One region of the Companilactobacillus alimentarius DSM 20249 genome, then DNA from elsewhere that is predicted to be linked to it. Evidence: predicted binding sites of a transcription regulator. Region 1 holds the regulator's gene; each other region holds the start of a gene.

Region 1 (5,735 bases):
CTTTTTTTTGTGTATACTAACGAAGTTAAGTATTTAGGAGGAAACAAATACATGTCAGTTAAAATTAGAATGAAACGTATGGGTAGTAAGTTACGCCCATTTTATAGATTAGTTGTTGCAGATTCACGTTCACCACGTGATGGCCGCTTTATCGAACAAGTTGGTTACTACAACCCAATCTCACAACCAGAAGAAATCAAACTTGATGATGACAAGATCGTTGAATGGTTAAACAAAGGTGCACAACCTTCAGATACAGTTCGTCACTTGTTGAAACAACATGGTATTATGCAAAAGTTCCATGAAAGCAAGTATACAAAATAGTAATTTTGATGGGACCAGACGAAACTATGTTTTGTCTCGGTCCTATTTTATTTATTGCGGAGGAAAAATGGCTGAAAAATTATATCGAGTTGGTACTATTGTCAATACGCATGGTATTAAAGGCGAATTAAAAGTCGTTCCAATTACAGATTTTCCAGAAGATCGTTTTAAAAGTGGTTCCAAGTTATTCTTTAAAAAGAATAAGACTACTGAAGAGTTCATCGTTGAATCAGCCCGTAAGCACAAACAATTTGTGCTTTTAAAGTTGAAAGGCTATGACAATATCAATGACGTTGAAAAGTATGTTAAGTCAGAATTGTTTGCCGAAGGCGAGCTTACTTCGGAGTTAAATGACGGCGAGTTTCTTTATAAACAAATTATTGGATTAAAAGTTGTGGATAAGGAATTAGGCGAAATTGGTCAGATAACTGAAATCATGGAATTAGGATCAAATGACGTGTGGGTCGTTAAAGGAACTAAGTATAAGGAAGTCCTTTTGCCTTATATTAAGGATGTTATTAAGAAAGTCGATCTCGACAAAAAAGTTGTTGAGGTTGAAATACCGGATGGATTGATAGATTAATGGATATTACAATTTTAAGCATTTTTCCAAGAATGTTTCAGGCACTAAATGAGTCTTTGATTGGTAAAGCTCAGGAACGTGGATTAGTCAATATTGACGTAGTTGATTTTCGTGACTTTACAACTAACAAGCAACATCATGTCGATGACACAACCTACGGCGGTGGAGCAGGGATGTTGTTGCAAGCACAGCCTATTTATGATGCTATGGAACACGTTGAAGCAAAAAAGCCGGGCAAAAAAAGAGTCGTCTTATTAGATCCAGCAGGAAAAACCTTCAACACGAAAATGGCACGTGATTTTGCCAAGGAAGACCAATTAGTTTTTATTTGCGGTCATTATGAAGGTTTTGATGAGCGGGTAAAGGATTTAGTGACTGATGAAGTTTCAATTGGAGATTATATCTTAACGGGTGGAGAATTACCTACGATGAGTATGATTGATGCAACTTTACGATTCGTGCCTGGAGTTCTTGGTAATTCATTTTCTGCAGAAGAGGAGTCATTCTCTAATGGATTACTAGAATACCCTCAATACACTAAGCCGGCCGATTTCCGCGGTAAAAAGGTCCCTGAGGTATTAACTAGTGGGGATCATGAAAAGATTCGTCTTTGGCGCTTAACGCAAGCTTTGAAGAAGACTTTAGAACGTCGTCCTGATTTATTAGAAACAGCTAAACTGACTGATGAAGAAAAAAAGCTTTTGCGTGAAATTCGTCAAAATAGATAGTTTACAATTTCGTTCAAATAAAGTATCATTGTAAGAGTGTTTGGACACATATTAACGATATTCCGCTGTATGTCAGAGATATATAAGAGTGTCGAATAGGGAGAAATTATTAATGAATAACTTAATTCAAGATATTACTAAAGAACAATTACGTTCTGACATTCCTGACTTTCGTAGTGGTGACACTGTTCGTGTACATGCTAAGGTTGTCGAAGGTAGCCGTGAACGTATTCAATTATTTGAAGGTGTCGTAATCAAGAGACATGGTTCAGGTATCAGTGCTACATACACTGTTCGTAAGATGAGTAATGGTGTTGGTGTTGAAAGAACATTCCCATTAAACACACCACGTGTTGAACAAATCGAAGTTATCAGACATGGTCGTGTACGTCGTAGCAAGCTTTACTACCTACGTGCTCGTACAGGTAAGGCTGCTCGTATTAAAGAACTCCGTCGCGACTAATTTAATACAGCATAATTAAAAAACTCTAACAACAAGTTTGAACTTGTTATTAGAGTTTTTTTTAGTTAGCTAGTTGATTATAGTATTCTAAGTAAAATTCAGTTGGTGATAAGCCGATGATTTTAGTCACACTAGTGTTTCTAGGTTCGGGAATACTCATCATATCTTTGGGCTGCAAAATGCCTAAAGCAGCCGCCTTAATTGTGAAACCATGAGTAACACAAATGATTTTTTCGTCAGGGAATTTAGCTACAGAATCTAGTAAAAAACTATTGACGCGTTTAATTACGTCGGTAAACTTTTCGCCCTCAGTGGCATAATTAGAATAGATTGGCTTGGCGTCATTCCAGTAATCGTTATAAGCATCAGGATAAGCCTTTCTTAAATCAGCATTTTTTCTTCCATCCCATTGACCATAGGAAATTTCTCTTAGTCGATTATCATAAGTGATTGGCAAATTAGTAGAAGAATTTAAAATATCAGCTGTCTGTTGGGCCCTTTTTAAGGGACTACAGATAATTCGATCAGCAAAACTGATATCAAATTTATCTTTTAAAGTTTTGGCCTGCTCTTGTCCATGTTCATTTAAATATGTGATTTCAGTATTAATATTGCCTTGTTTCATTTTTAGAACATTTGCCTTGGTCTGTCCGTGGCGAATTAGGTAGAATTCAGTCATTTGTTGCTCCTTTTCGATAAAAAAAGCCACTCACAATTGTAAGTGGTTAGAATTAAAAGATTTGTGAACGATATAATCCAACAACTTTACCAATTATTTCGACACTATCTAAAATAATTGGGTCCATTGTATCGTTTTCAGGTTGTAGGCGGTAATGTCCATTTTCTTGATAGAATCTCTTACATGTAGCCTCAATATCCTCAGTCATAGCAATTACGATTTCGCCATTGTTAGCAAAGTTTTGCTCATGTACAATAACGTGATCACCATCATAAATTCCACAGTTAATCATACTTTCGCCATGAATCTCAAGCATGAATAATTCACCGGACTCACGATTAAGGTCAGGTGGAATTGGGAAGTAACCATCAGGATTACGTTCAGCTGTGATTGGCTGACCCGCAGCGACAGCACCCAAAATAGGGATCTGTTTAGATTTGATACCGATAGAATTCAAACCGGCACCAGTTAATTCAATTGCCCTAGGTTTAGTAGGGTCGCGTTGAATGAAACCTTTCTTCTCGAGACGAGATAGGTGACCATGGACCGTCGATGTAGACGATAGATTCACCGCTTCACAGATCTCTCTGACAGTTGGTGGATAGCCATGTTCATCTAAATAATCATAAATACATTGTAAAATTTGTGACTGTTTAGAGCCTTCAGCTTTTGACATTAGAACACCTCATTGTTAATATCTTAGTTAGATTGTATCAAAATATAGGTGCAAGTTCAAACAAGTGTTCGATATAATAAGGGGAATTGAAAATTATGAACGAACAAGAGAAATTATTAAAAAGAATCAACGAACTAGCTCACAAAGCTAAGGACGGAACAATTACTAAAGAAGAAGAAGATCAGCAAGCTGAGCTTAGAAAAGAATATTTAAAGAACTTTCGAGCAAGTTTTAGATCACAACTAGAAATGACTCGTGTCTTTGATAAGCAAGGAAATGAGGTCACTCCCGAAAAAGTTAGAGAAATTCAACGTAAAAAGGGACTTCGTGACGATTAACACTTTCAATTAGTAGTTTTTTTTTGTAATATTAGTAGATGTATGGAAAGGGTGAAACATAAATGGGAACAACAATAATCGTTGGTATCTTAGCCTTATTAATCGGATTAGTCGGCGGATTCTTTATTGCCAGATGGTATATGAAGAAATACTTCCAAGATAATCCACCAATTAGTGCGGATATGATCAAACAAATGATGGCCCAAATGGGACAAAAACCATCACAAAAGAAGCTTAACCAATTAATGAGTACTATGAAAGCTTCACAAAAGAAGAAGTAGGAAAAGCTTTTGAGATTGAAATAACTCTCAGATATTTAATGAAAATAGGTCCAATAACTCGATTTCGGGTTATTGGACCTATTTTTGTGGAATTAATTTATATAAGTTTAGAATTTCTAAAAACAAATAGTTCGTTTATTATTGGCTATAAAAATTAATAATGTTTAAAAATATCCATTTGAAAACGATATATACGAACAATATTTAGCATTTTTAGAATTAAATACGTATTTTGTGTTGAAAGAATTTTCATAAATTGATAGAATTTGGTTACCAAGAACAGAAGGGTGGAAAACTAATGAATGATGTAGCAGTAGTTATGGGCTCAATTTCAGATTTGAAAATTATGCAGAATACTTTAGACGTCTTAAAAGAACTTCAAGTCAGCTATGAAGTCAAAGTGATTTCAGCACATCGAATGCCACAAGAGATGCTAAATTTTGCCAACAATGCTGAAAACAACGGTTTTAAAGTGATTGTGGCAGGTGCTGGGGGAGCAGCACATTTGCCAGGTATGATTGCTTCATCTACTAGTCTTCCGGTGATTGGCGTTCCGGTTCCATCTAAGTATCTAAAAGGGATGGATTCTTTATTGTCAATCGTCCAAATGCCAGCGGGTGTTCCTGTCGCAACAGTTTCTATCGGTGAAGCTGGAGCTAAGAACGCTGCTATCCTAGCAACGAAGATTTGTGCTTTGAATAATCGTCAATATGCTATTTCATTGGAAGATTACGTGCAAGCTATGCATGATCAATCATTAGAAAGTGGGAAAAATCTTGAATAAAGCAATTTTACCTGGTTCTACAATTGGGATCATTGGCGGAGGGCAATTGGGACAAATGATGGCTCTTTCAGCTAAAGAGATGGGATATAAGGTTATCATTTTAGATCCAACGGCAAATTGCCCGGCAGCACAAGTTTCAGATGACCAGATTGTTGCCAATTATGATGATTTGGAAAAATTAATTGCCTTAGCTAAGCGTTGCGATGTATTGACTTACGAATTTGAAAATGTCGACGCTGAAACGATTGCTGAAGTTAAAAAGTACACTCAGGTGCCACAAGGAACCAAAGCTTTAAGCATTACCCAAAACAGAATTTTAGAAAAAAATTTTATTGAAGAAAATGATTTTAGAACCGTTCCCCATGTTGTTATAAAAAATATTTTTGAATACCATCGAGCAATTGAAAAATTACAGGCTCCGGTGATTATCAAGACGATTACGGGCGGGTATGACGGTAAAGGACAAATTCTAGTGACAGATCCTGAAAATGTCTGCTTCGCAGAAATTGAACACTTATTGATGCAAGGTCCTTGTCTTGTTGAAAAAAAAATCAATTTGAAAAAAGAAGTTTCGGTTGTCGTCTCTGCTAATAGTCAAGGTCAGACTTCAGTTTTTCCAGTGATCGAAAATATTCATCGAGATAATATTTTACATTTAAGCAATTGTCCGGCGGCAATCAGTTCCAAGGCTAGTCAGCTCATTTATCAGATTGGAGAAAAATTAGCTCAGAATTTAGAACTAGTTGGGACGATGTGCATCGAATTTTTCATTTCAACCGATGATGAAGTTTTTGTTAATGAAATTGCTCCAAGACCGCATAACTCAGGCCATTTAACTATTGAAGCTTGTAATGTTTCACAATTTGAAGCTCATATTCG
Region 2 (5,735 bases), 310 kb from region 1:
CACTCGACTCTCAAACAGATTCTCAATTAGTGCTGAGCTTAACAACGAGTGAAGCTAGTTTAGAGAAATATCCCTATCATTTTAAATTGAGGATTGTTTATCAATTAGTTAAGGGTACACTCCAAATTTCCTACCTAGTCGACAGTTTGGAAGATTCAGAAGATATGTACTTCTCGATTGGAGCCCATCCGGGATTTTCAGTACCTTTTGAAAAGGGACTGAATTATGAAGATTTCAACGTTTCGGTTGATCCTAAGGAATCAAGAACTTTAATTCCTATTAATGGCGAGACTGGAAATGTAGATCTTAATAACGAGAAGAAAGTTGAGAATCAAGATTTTCAATTAAAACATGATGCCTTTGTTAAAGATGCGATTGTTTATCGTTTGAATGAACCAACACAAGTAACTATTGCTAGTGAAAAAAGTCAGCATCAAGTAATCTTAGACACAGGGAATGCTAAATTCTTCGGTATGTGGTCGTCTTATCCAACTGAGGGCAATTTTATGTGTATTGAGCCTTGGTGGGGGATAGCCGATCGAGAGGACTCTGACAACCAATTTAAGTCTAAGTATGGTATCAATCGTTTAGCTCCAGGTAATCAATTTGAAGCTTACTTTAGTATTTCGATTAAATAATTAATTAAAAGAAACCAAAACAAAAAGTCTGGTACTGGATTTAATCAGTAGCAGACTTTTTGGGGTTGAAAATTTTTAATGAGAACGATGATTAGAACGATATTGAGCTCTAGTTGGAAGAGAACTATTATTTTGAAGATTGTTACGATGAATATTTTGCTGGCTGATCTTTTTACTATTTAATTTGTTGACAATAATATGCCAGATCAAAAATCCGAAGCCAATAATAAAGCCTAAAATGATCCAAACTATTAAATCTTGATAAACATTGTCAGAATTGCTCAAGCCGATAAATCCGAACAAACCTAAAATAACGGCGCTAATAATGTCGCCACCTAAATTAGTTTTGTTTCTGGTAGCTATGTAGACAATACCAACAGCAAGATAGCCGATTGATAAAATAATTCCTGCAGAGCCGCTGGTGTTACCTTTGTTTTCAAGAACATTTACGAATCCCGCTGCACTGCTTTCAAAGAAGATAAATACCGATAAGATAATCATTAAAATGCCGACTACCAATTTTGTCACTTTCATAGAAATCACCCCGATAAGTTATTTTAATCCCGTTTGACTTTTACTGCTGACCTTGTCGTTGGCGATATTAACAGACAAGGTAGCGCCTTCATCGCCATTTAAACCGGAGGTGTATTTGAGGACTTTCATCTGCATCCCATTGACGGATGATTCACTATAGTCATTAGGTTTGCCCAGTTTTTTGATGATGTTTTCAGTAGTTTGCCCAGTTTTTATTTGTTGGTATTGTGCCAAACTTATTTTTTTAGATCGACTCACTTTTAGGCCAATCAAGGCTTTGGTAACAGCGTGATCATTGTAGAAATGAATGATCAATTTAGAATTCTTATTTCCATTAGCAATTTTGGTCCAAGTCTCTATTTTTGTTTGAACACCATCGACTTTACTAGTGGTGCTAGTAGTTGGTTTGCCAAAAAATTTAATAAGATCATTAAGAGACATTCCATCTTTTTCACTGATATAAGTACCGTTATATTGTTTTAAAGTAATTCCGGTAACTTTTTTGGTAGTTTTCTTTTTCTCAGGCTTTTTTTTACTAGATTGAGTAGTTTTAGCAGTTTCGTTTCCAGGATTATAATAGTATCCTGTAAGCCCTCCTATAAGACCGCCGATAATTAATATAACAATAATTAACCAGAACCACCATTTTTGATAAAATGGTTTCCTGATGGGTTTTAAATGATGAATTTTACGATACTCAGCTCTACTAGGATACTTATGATTATCCATATTAAAATCCCCCTAAAAAAACATAGATACTTTATGAATATTTTATCAGTAACAAGCAAGTTTTACGTCAAATTTAAAAAATTGGTAATAAAAAACAAGATCAATTTTGACCTTGCTTAAAATGAAAAATCTATTTTTGTTGCTCGCGTTGTTGTTTCTTATATTTCAAGCCAATCGGAACTAAATTTTCCTTTCCCTTAAGCAAACGCTTGATGTTAGGGATGTGACGTACGTAGATAATGATAGTCACTATGGCAGCTACGATTGTTAAAATCCAATCGTGAAGAAATAGAGATGCTATTGTAAAAAATAGAACCGTAGTTAAACTGGCAACACTGACCATACTAGTAACATAGACGATAGTTGCTAGAACAATGAAACAAATTAAAAATAATAGTGGATTGTAGGCTAATAGGATACCAGCGCTGGTTGCCACAGCTTTGCCACCTCGAAATTTTAAGAAAATTGAGAAACAATGTCCGATAACAGCGAAGATTCCAATAAAGAGAACCCAGTGCCGGTCTAGATTGAAAAATAGAGGCATCAGTGCGCCCAAAGTTCCTTTTAGAATATCGATAATCAGCACCACTGTTCCAGCATATTTTCCGAAAACACGATAAGCATTGGTAGTACCGACATTGCCACTACCATAATCAAAGATATTCTTGTGAAAGAATATTTTCCCCACTAGATAAGCCGTTGGAAACGAACCGATTAGGTAGGCTAATATTGCACAAATGAGAAGTTTCATTAAAAAATCACTCTCTTAGCTTTAATTTTTTGGTATATTGTAACTCTATGGTGCTTTTATAAGAATTATAGATACCAACTTAGACATTATCCACTATTTTACCAGAAATTAAAAGATTTCTTATGTACGAACATATATTCGTGTTAAGGTAATAGTGTTATAATATTGAAATATTGAATTATGTAGTAAATGAAAAGGAATGATATAAATGCCAAAATCATCTTATGATGATTCGTCAATTCAAATCCTTGAAGGATTAGAAGCTGTACGAAAAAGACCGGGTATGTACATTGGCTCCACTGATTCACGTGGTTTACATCACTTGGTTTATGAAATTGTTGATAATGCTGTCGATGAAGCTTTGTCAGGTTTCGGTAAAGAAATCAACGTTACGATCAATAAGGATAGTAGTATTACTGTCGTCGATCATGGACGGGGAATGCCCACAGGAATGCACTCGAGTGGGAAACCTACTATCGAAGTTATTTTGACAGTGTTACATGCCGGGGGTAAGTTCTCAGAGAACAGTTATAAGACCTCTGGTGGATTGCACGGTGTTGGTTCTTCAGTTGTTAATGCTTTGTCTGAATGGATGACTGTTAGAGTTGTTCGTGATCATAAGGTTTATGAAGAACGTTTTGAAAAAGGCGGTCATCCCGTTGGAACTTTGAAGAAAACCGGATCTACCAAAGAAGGTAGTGGTACTACGATTAGTTTTAAACCTGATGCAACGATTTTTCAGACCACAAAATTTAATTATGATACTTTGGCCGAAAGATTGCGTGAATCAGCTTTCTTGCTAAAAGGTGTTAAATTTACTATAACCGATAAACGCGGCGAAGAAGATAAACAAGACATTTTCCACTATGAAGATGGAATCCAATCTTTTGTTAAGTATTTAAACGAAGGAAAAGACGCCTTAGGTGGAATCTTTTATGTTGAGGGAACTAATTCAGATATTGAAATTGAATTTTCTGGTCAATATAACGATGGTTATTCGGAAAACATTATTTCATTTGTCAATAATGTTCGAACTGCTGATGGCGGGACACATGAAGCCGGAATGAAGTCTGGTTTAACCAAAGCTTTTAATGACTATGCTCGAAAAGTTGGACTTTTAAAGGAAAATAGTAAGAATCTTGAAGGTAGCGATGTTCGTGAGGGACTCTCAGCTATCATTTCCGTTCGCATTCCAGAAGAGATCCTCCAGTTCGAAGGTCAAACTAAAGGTAAATTAGGTACACCTCAAGCTCGTGGTGCGGTTGATCAATTGGTTTATGAACAGATGAGTTTCTATTTGATGGAAAATGGCGAACAGGCTCAAATGTTAGTTAAAAAGGCTCTGAAAGCTCGTGAAGCTCGAGATGCTGCTAGAAAGGCTCGTGAAAGTAGTCGTAGTGGTAGAAAGAATAAAAAAACTGATGGTTTATTGTCTGGTAAATTAACCCCAGCTCAATCGAAAAATCCTGATAAGAATGAATTATTCTTAGTCGAAGGTGATTCCGCTGGTGGCTCTGCCAAGCAAGGTCGGGATCGTAAATTTCAAGCAATCTTGCCTTTACGTGGTAAAGTCTTGAATACACAAAAAGCCAAGCTGGAAGATATTTATAAAAACGAAGAGATCAACACGATGATTTATACAATTGGCGCTGGAGTCGGAGCTGATTTTAAATTAGAGGATCGTAATTATGACAAGGTCATTATCATGACCGATGCTGATGATGATGGGTCACATATTCAGATTTTGTTGTTGACATTCTTTTATCGTTATATGCGTCCATTAGTTGAATCAGGACATGTCTATATTGCTTTGTCACCTCTTTACAAATTACAAAAGGGTAAGGGCGCTAAAACAAAAATAGAATACGCCTGGACTCCTGATGAGTTGCAAGAAGATATTAAAAAAATGGGTAAAGGCTATGAATTACAAAGATTCAAAGGTCTTGGTGAAATGAATGCTGATCAACTTTGGAAGACCACAATGGATCCAACAAATCGGATTCTGATCAGAGTCAATATTGATGATGCAGCCTTAGCTGAACGCCGTGTTACTACGTTAATGGGTGACAAGGTTAAACCAAGACGAGATTGGATCGAAGATAATGTCCGCTTCAATGGAACTGAAGAGGGAGATCATATCTTGGAAAAAGTCGATGACGATACTGATCCGATTGATAGTAAACTTGTCGACGATTTATTGAATAAGGAATAGGTGATAGATAGTGACTGAAAATTCTCCTAAAATTCAAGATATTTCGCTCGAAAAAATCATGGGAGATCGATTTGCGAGATATTCAAAATCAATTATTCAAGAAAGAGCGTTGCCAGATATTCGTGATGGCTTAAAACCAGTTCAACGGAGAATTCTTTATTCAATGTTTTTGGATGGTAATACTTACGACAAAGGCTTTCGGAAGTCAGCCAAGGGTGTCGGTAATGTTATGGGTAATTTTCATCCCCATGGAGATTCCTCCATCTATGAAGCTATGGTTCGTTTGTCTCAAGACTGGAAATTAAGAGCTCCCTTGATTGAAATGCACGGAAATAACGGTTCAATGGATGGGGATCCACCTGCCGCTATGCGTTACACCGAAGCTAGATTAAGCAAAATTTCTATGGAAATGTTACGGGATATCAATAAAGATACCGTTGATGAAGAATGGAATTTCGATGATACTGAAAAGGAACCAAAGGTTCTACCAGCTCGTTTCCCTAATTTATTAGTTAATGGGGCGACAGGTATTTCTGCCGGTTATGCGACTGAGATTCCACCTCATAATTTAGCTGAAGTTATTGATGCAACAATAAAGATGATCGATGATCCTGACGTAACACTTGATGAATTGATGAAGATTGTTAAAGGACCAGACTTTCCTACAGGTGGTATTTTGCAGGGTAAGCAAGGTATTAAGGATGCTTATACGACTGGTCGTGGGCGAGTTTATATTCGTTCTAAGACTTCTATTCAAGAGCTTCGTGGTCATAAATCACAGATTGTTATCACAGAGGTTCCTTATGAAGTCAATAAGGCTCAACTAGTTAAGAAAATGGATGAGATTCGTGTCCTGAAGAAGGTTGAGGGA
Region 3 (5,735 bases), 1.0 Mb from region 1:
TGACAAAATCAAGTTAAATTCTAAGATTAAGATTAATGGTAGTGAAGATTTTTATAAAGTGGTCGGTTTAACTCAAGATAATAGTTTCTTTACGGTTCCGATTATCTTTACGAATCTAGATACCTTCAGGACTTTGAAGTATGGGTCTGCTGATACGAAAAATATTAGTGCTCTAGTTATTCGTGATAAGACAAAGATTAAAAAATCTGGATTATCACAAATAACTATTCCTGATTTAATCAATCATATTCCAGGATATACAGCCCAGATTAATGTCTTTGCCTTTATGATTGGAGCAATGATCATTATTACGTTCCTGATTATTGGGATTTTCATGTATATTATTACAATTCAAAAAATCAGTCTGTATGGCGTGATGCGAGCACAAGGTATTCGGACGATTCGGATTGTTGCAGCACTGTTTTATCAAATCTTTATTCTTACAGTTATTGGTTCTGGTTTAGCATTGTTAGCTATTGCAGCAACTCAATTAATCTTACCGAAGACGGTACCATTTTATAGTAATTGGCCAGCTTATGGTCTCTTGACTGGTGCAATTGTCATTATGGCATTGCTAGGTGGGACGTTATCAATGCGCAAAGTTCTAAAAATTGATCCATTATCAGCTATCGAAGGAGGTTAGTCTAATGAGTTTATTAGAAGTAAAAGATGTTGTGAAGCAATATGGATCTGGTCACACTTTAGTTGAAGCGTTACACGAGACTAATTTCACTTTAAATAAGGGTGAATTTTCGGCCATTATCGGACCTTCTGGATCGGGTAAAACGACTCTGTTAACTATTTTAGGGTTGTTACAGACACCAACTTCCGGAGAGATTTGGATTGATGGCAGTAACGTGACAGAATTGAATTCCAAAGAGAAAACTGATTTAAGATTTAATAAATTTGGCTTCATTCTTCAAGCGTCTAATTTGATTCCCTTTTTGACGGTTCGAGAACAATTCAAGCTTGTTGACAAGTTTACTCATAAGTCAAAGAAGAAAATGAGTCCAGATGAATTGTTAGAAATGCTGGATTTACAAGAAGTTGCTAATAATTATCCTAGTAACTTGTCTGGTGGTGAAAGGCAACGGGCTGCCATTGCTAGGTCGTTATATAATAACCCAGACATTATTTTGGCGGATGAACCGACTGCCAGTTTGGATACGAAACGTGCTGAGCAAGTGGTGGAATTGCTAGCTAAAATTGCCCATAAATCAGATCAGGGCGTTATCATGATTACACATGACACGAGACTTTTAAAAGCCACTGACCGAGTCTTCGTAATGCGTGATGGCACTTTAGAAGAAGATAAATAAGATTAAGGCAAACGTGATAAGTGATTTTACTTATTGTGTTTGTCTATTTTTATTTGACGAATATTAACGATGACAATCGATATTTCATTAAAACTGACACGTCCTTTTTGAGGTTCAATCTTTTGCAGATATCCTTTAAGATGTTCGTAATAACCTGATTCGTCATTGAAGTAATTGACATCGACTTTGACAGGATTATTTTGCAAATAATGTAACTGGTGCATAATCTTTCTTTCATCGTCTGCGGTGCTATATTTTTTGCGTGTGTAATCTTTAGTCTTTTCTTTGATCAAGCTATTAAAGCCATCTAAAGCACTAAAGGGAGCAAATTGAGCGGCCCGATCAATCTGAGCCATAGGTAAGTGACGTTTAGATACGTGATAAGGCAAGTTCATAATGTCTTGGTACTTTGAAGTATCATTGAAAATTTGTTGTTCGATTAGCTTTTTCTCATCCATTAGGCGTGGTGTCCCCCAATCTGATTATTTCGTTCAATCGTCGTTGATCCCTTTACTAAATCCGACGCTTTTAAAACAACATTGCGACTGCCAAATTTTTTCTGTAGCTCTAAAATGGTTTCTTGAATTTTGCGGTCACGCTTACGTTTAGTCTGTGAATTATGCTCTTGAATAATTTCTTGATGAGTATCGGAAAATAAATCGGTTTGTTTAAAGGCAATTTGCTTCTGAGAATCTTTTTCATCAATTAAATTATTAGCTGTTAAAGTGACTCTACGAAGCAATAATTTATCGTTAGTGGTACTCTCATACAATTGCCTAAAAATATTGCGTAATTCATTCGATGAAGAGGTGAAGGATTCCATTTTCAAGTGGGAATGGTCGGGCTTGGGCGTTTTGCGACCATAATAATCCGTAACTAGTTGTCCATTAAAACTGTTGTCGAGTTGGAGACTTTTAATATCGTAATTAACGATTAAACCGACACGATTGGTAACTAGTTTCTTTTGAACTAAGTCGAGCGCCAGATTGTCGCTCATGCCACGAACTATTTTTAACCCGTCAGCGTAAGAAGTAGGTTTTGTCAAAACTTGACTGGAATAGATGCCGTGGTTGTCGGAATGGTAATTTTTGATATCATTTAAAGTCGTTGTTTCGTGTCCCCAGGCATGATCAATCAATAATTCAGCATTTTTGCCAAATTCATGATAGAGGATTTCTTCGTTTAATTTATCAGATAAGGTCCCTAAGGAACATCGAGCAATATCTCCCATGGTGTTTAAACCTAATTTTTCCAGACGTTTTGAATATCCATGACCTATACGCCAAAAATCAGTTAAGGGTTGATGGGCCCAGAGTAATTTTCGATACTGGAATTCGTTCATTTGAGCAATTCTTACGCCATCGCGGTCACCGGGAATGTGTTTGGCTACGATATCCATCGCTACTTTGGCTAGATAAAGATTGGTTCCAATACCGGCAGTGGCGGTAATACCAGTCTCCGCTTGAATTTGTTGAATGATAGTTTTAGCCAAAGCGTGGGCGGAAATGTCGTGTTGATTTAAATAGTCGGTAACGTCCATTAAGACCTCATCAATTGAGTAAACGTGAATATTTTTTGCGGCGATAAACCTTAAATAGATTCCATAAATTTCTGCACTTTTCTTCATGTAGAAATTCATGCGAGGTTTAACAACTTTGTAACCAATTTTTAGAGTGGGAGAATTTAATAGATGTTGTCGATCAATTGAAGCATATTTTGTTAAACGATGATGTGGAGCTTTAATCATCTTCTCGCGGTTTAATTTGTAGACCATTTGTTCCACCTGAAACAATCTGGGACGTCCGGGCACACCGAACTTTTTCAGTGCAGGAGAAACGGCTAAACAGATAGTTTTATCAGTCCGTGAATTGTCGGCAACAACTAAATTATCTTTGAGTGGATTCAATTTGTGGGCGATGCATTCGACTGAGGCGTAAAATGATTTCAAATCAATTGCCATATATGTTCTGTCTTGTGACATGAAATTTCTCCTAACTATGCAAACGTATGTTCTTCATATTATACCATTACAATTTGTACGTTTAAATGATTAAGTCTATAATTGGAAAGTAGAGAATTGTTTTCAGTAAATATCATATTTGCATGCTCAAAAAGGTAAGACATTGCACATTTGTGTAGGTCTTATTTTTTGTTGAACTAGGGGAAAGAAGTAAGGATATGAGTAGAAATAGAAAAATTTTAGTTACTTTTGCATTAGTTTTATCGAATATGATGGCTGGTCTGGATGCGACAATTATTAATACTGCTTTGCCAGCAATTATTAGTGATTTGCATGGTATTCAATACATGGGCTGGATCGTAGCCATATTTTTGTTAGGGATGGCCGTTTCAACACCGTTATGGAGTAAATTTGGTGAAAAGCGTGGAAACAAAGTGGCCTATATTACGGCGACGATAGTCTTCATGATTGGAGCTTTGTTCCAAGGACTGGCTCCAAATATTATTTGGTTCATTACTGCTAGAAGTGTGATGGGAATTGGGGCTGGTGGAATGAACACTATTCCATTTATTATTTATTCCCAGATTTTCAAGAATATTAAGCGTCGGTCACAGGTTATTGGGATTGCCTCAGCTGGATTCAGTGGGACTTCCATTATTGGGCCACTGATTGGCGGCTGGATTGTTGATACGTTCAGTTGGCATTGGGTCTTCTACATTAACTTGCCTTTAGCGTTGCTGTCGATTCTAATTATTGCTTTCTTTTTCAAGATTAAAGAGACGCTCAATCATGCTAAGGTCGACTATCGTGGCGCCATATTGATGGTCTTAGGTTTGTCTTCAATCCTTGTAGGAATTCAGCTCTTAGGAGTTTCTTCTATTTTTATGACTCTATTGTTTATCGTTATTGGAGCGGTGTTGATCTTTTGGATGTCTCGAGTTGAAAGTAGAGTAGACGATCCAATTGTTCCTAATCGTTTGTTCAAAAATGAGAAGTTAGTAATTGATTTAATTTTATTTGCATTATTGTGGGGCTCATTTGTTGCTTTCAATATCTATATTCCTATGTGGGCTCAAGGTATCATGGGGTTGAGTGCTTTAATTGGAGGAATGACACAGATTCCAGGAGCCATTTCTAACTTTATTGGTTCTGAATTAGAGCCACTGATTCAAAGAAAATTGAGTCGTTATGACATTATTGGTATCGGAACAGTTGCCTTTTTGATTTCTTTCTTAGGGTTGTTCTTAGCCAAGCAAACCGCTAGCTATACCTTTCTTTTGATCATGGGAGTCTTCGAAGGGTTTGGTGTCGGTATTTACTTTAATGCGTTGTTGATTGCCGTGCAATTTGATGTCGATACTCGGGATGTTCCAATCTCGACGTCGTTTGCTTATTTAGTAAGAATCCTCAGTCAAACCTTTATGTCTTCTATTTATGGGGTTATTTTAAATATTGCTTTGATGAACGGTGTTAAACATAGTAACGGTAATATAACGATGGCTATGATGAATAAATTGAGTAATGCGGCTGATGCCAAGTATTTGCCTGAAAATCTTATTCCAGAAATGAGACGAATCTTCTTTCAGGGGATACACAGCATTATGTTGACAGCCATGATTTTAATTATTTTGGTTATTGTGATTTTACTTTACTTATTTAGAAGGGAACATCTTGCTAAGGTTCAATTACAAAATAAAGCTTAAATAAATTAGTAGTGGTCCCCAATTGTCGCAGATACATCATTTGTTTAAAATGAAGTCGACTAAGGGGGAAGTAAATTGACTGTACGTACATTGTCGAAAGAAAAAATTATTTTGGCTGCAATAAAAATAATAAATACTCAAGAAACATTGACCTTCACTAAATTAAGTAGACTCTTAGGGACGCGTGCTCAAGCAATTTATAATTACTATCCCGATGTGACAGCTTTAAAAGTTGCCATTGCTGACCATTTCTATGATCGATTGACTCAGAGATTACAAGCTGATTTAATGGGCCTTTCAGGTAAAGAGGCCTTAAAAGCTTTTGCTCACGTCAGTGTCCAGTTTTCATTAAGTCATTTCTTGGTAACGCAACAGATTTTGAGTATTCCAACAAAGAAAACTCATGACAAAGATTTAGATAGCAGATTTTTAGTAGTTGATCACATTTTGAATGATTTATTAGAGCCTTTAATAAAAGATTCAAAATATCAATTAATTATTTCAAGAATGTTGAAAAATTTAATTGTTGGTGAAATTATTCATGTGGGAAATGATCGCTTTAGCAATCAGAAAATATTGTCGCGTGATAGCTTTGATAAAATGTTAGATATAACTCTGTTTTCCCTGTAAAATACACTTCTTAGTGTATGTAATCTTGCATGTATAACGTATTTTTAGTGTCATACCATCTTTGATATTTTAATGATGTTAGAAAAAAACATTTCTGTAAGGGGACTAAAAATGCGTAGTAAA

What was found. The regulator LexA, encoded in region 1, represses DNA repair genes until DNA is damaged. The targets are predictions, from matches to a motif close to CNAACANNTGTTNG.
Region 2: the regulator LexA is predicted to act here: its motif matches at 2,780-2,793, upstream of parE (DNA topoisomerase IV subunit B).
Region 3: the regulator LexA is predicted to act here: its motif matches at 3,320-3,333, upstream of LA20249_RS10225 (Y-family DNA polymerase).

What each region holds. Positions count from the first base shown of each region.
Region 1 covers NZ_CP018867.1:813,342-819,076, reverse strand. The annotation lists gene rpsP (30S ribosomal protein S16) at 52-324, shown strand; gene rimM (ribosome maturation factor RimM) at 392-907, shown strand; gene trmD (tRNA (guanosine(37)-N1)-methyltransferase TrmD) at 907-1,635, shown strand; gene rplS (50S ribosomal protein L19) at 1,748-2,098, shown strand; gene LA20249_RS03945 (histidine phosphatase family protein) at 2,160-2,777, opposite strand; gene lexA (transcriptional repressor LexA) at 2,830-3,453, opposite strand; gene LA20249_RS03935 (DUF896 domain-containing protein) at 3,549-3,791, shown strand; gene LA20249_RS03930 (YneF family protein) at 3,854-4,072, shown strand; gene purE (5-(carboxyamino)imidazole ribonucleotide mutase) at 4,371-4,856, shown strand; gene purK (5-(carboxyamino)imidazole ribonucleotide synthase) at 4,849-5,735, shown strand, end outside.
Region 2 covers NZ_CP018867.1:501,910-507,644, forward strand. The annotation lists gene LA20249_RS02520 (aldose 1-epimerase family protein) at 1-638, shown strand, start outside; gene LA20249_RS02525 (hypothetical protein) at 714-1,172, opposite strand; gene LA20249_RS02530 (DUF3862 domain-containing protein) at 1,191-1,901, opposite strand; gene plsY (glycerol-3-phosphate 1-O-acyltransferase PlsY) at 2,032-2,652, opposite strand; gene parE (DNA topoisomerase IV subunit B) at 2,861-4,864, shown strand; gene parC (DNA topoisomerase IV subunit A) at 4,875-5,735, shown strand, end outside.
Region 3 covers NZ_CP018867.1:2,141,963-2,147,697, forward strand. The annotation lists gene LA20249_RS10210 (FtsX-like permease family protein) at 1-643, shown strand, start outside; gene LA20249_RS10215 (ABC transporter ATP-binding protein) at 648-1,319, shown strand; gene LA20249_RS10220 (hypothetical protein) at 1,346-1,777, opposite strand; gene LA20249_RS10225 (Y-family DNA polymerase) at 1,777-3,300, opposite strand; gene LA20249_RS10230 (MFS transporter) at 3,498-4,982, shown strand; gene LA20249_RS10235 (TetR/AcrR family transcriptional regulator) at 5,058-5,612, shown strand; gene LA20249_RS10240 (hypothetical protein) at 5,724-5,735, shown strand, end outside.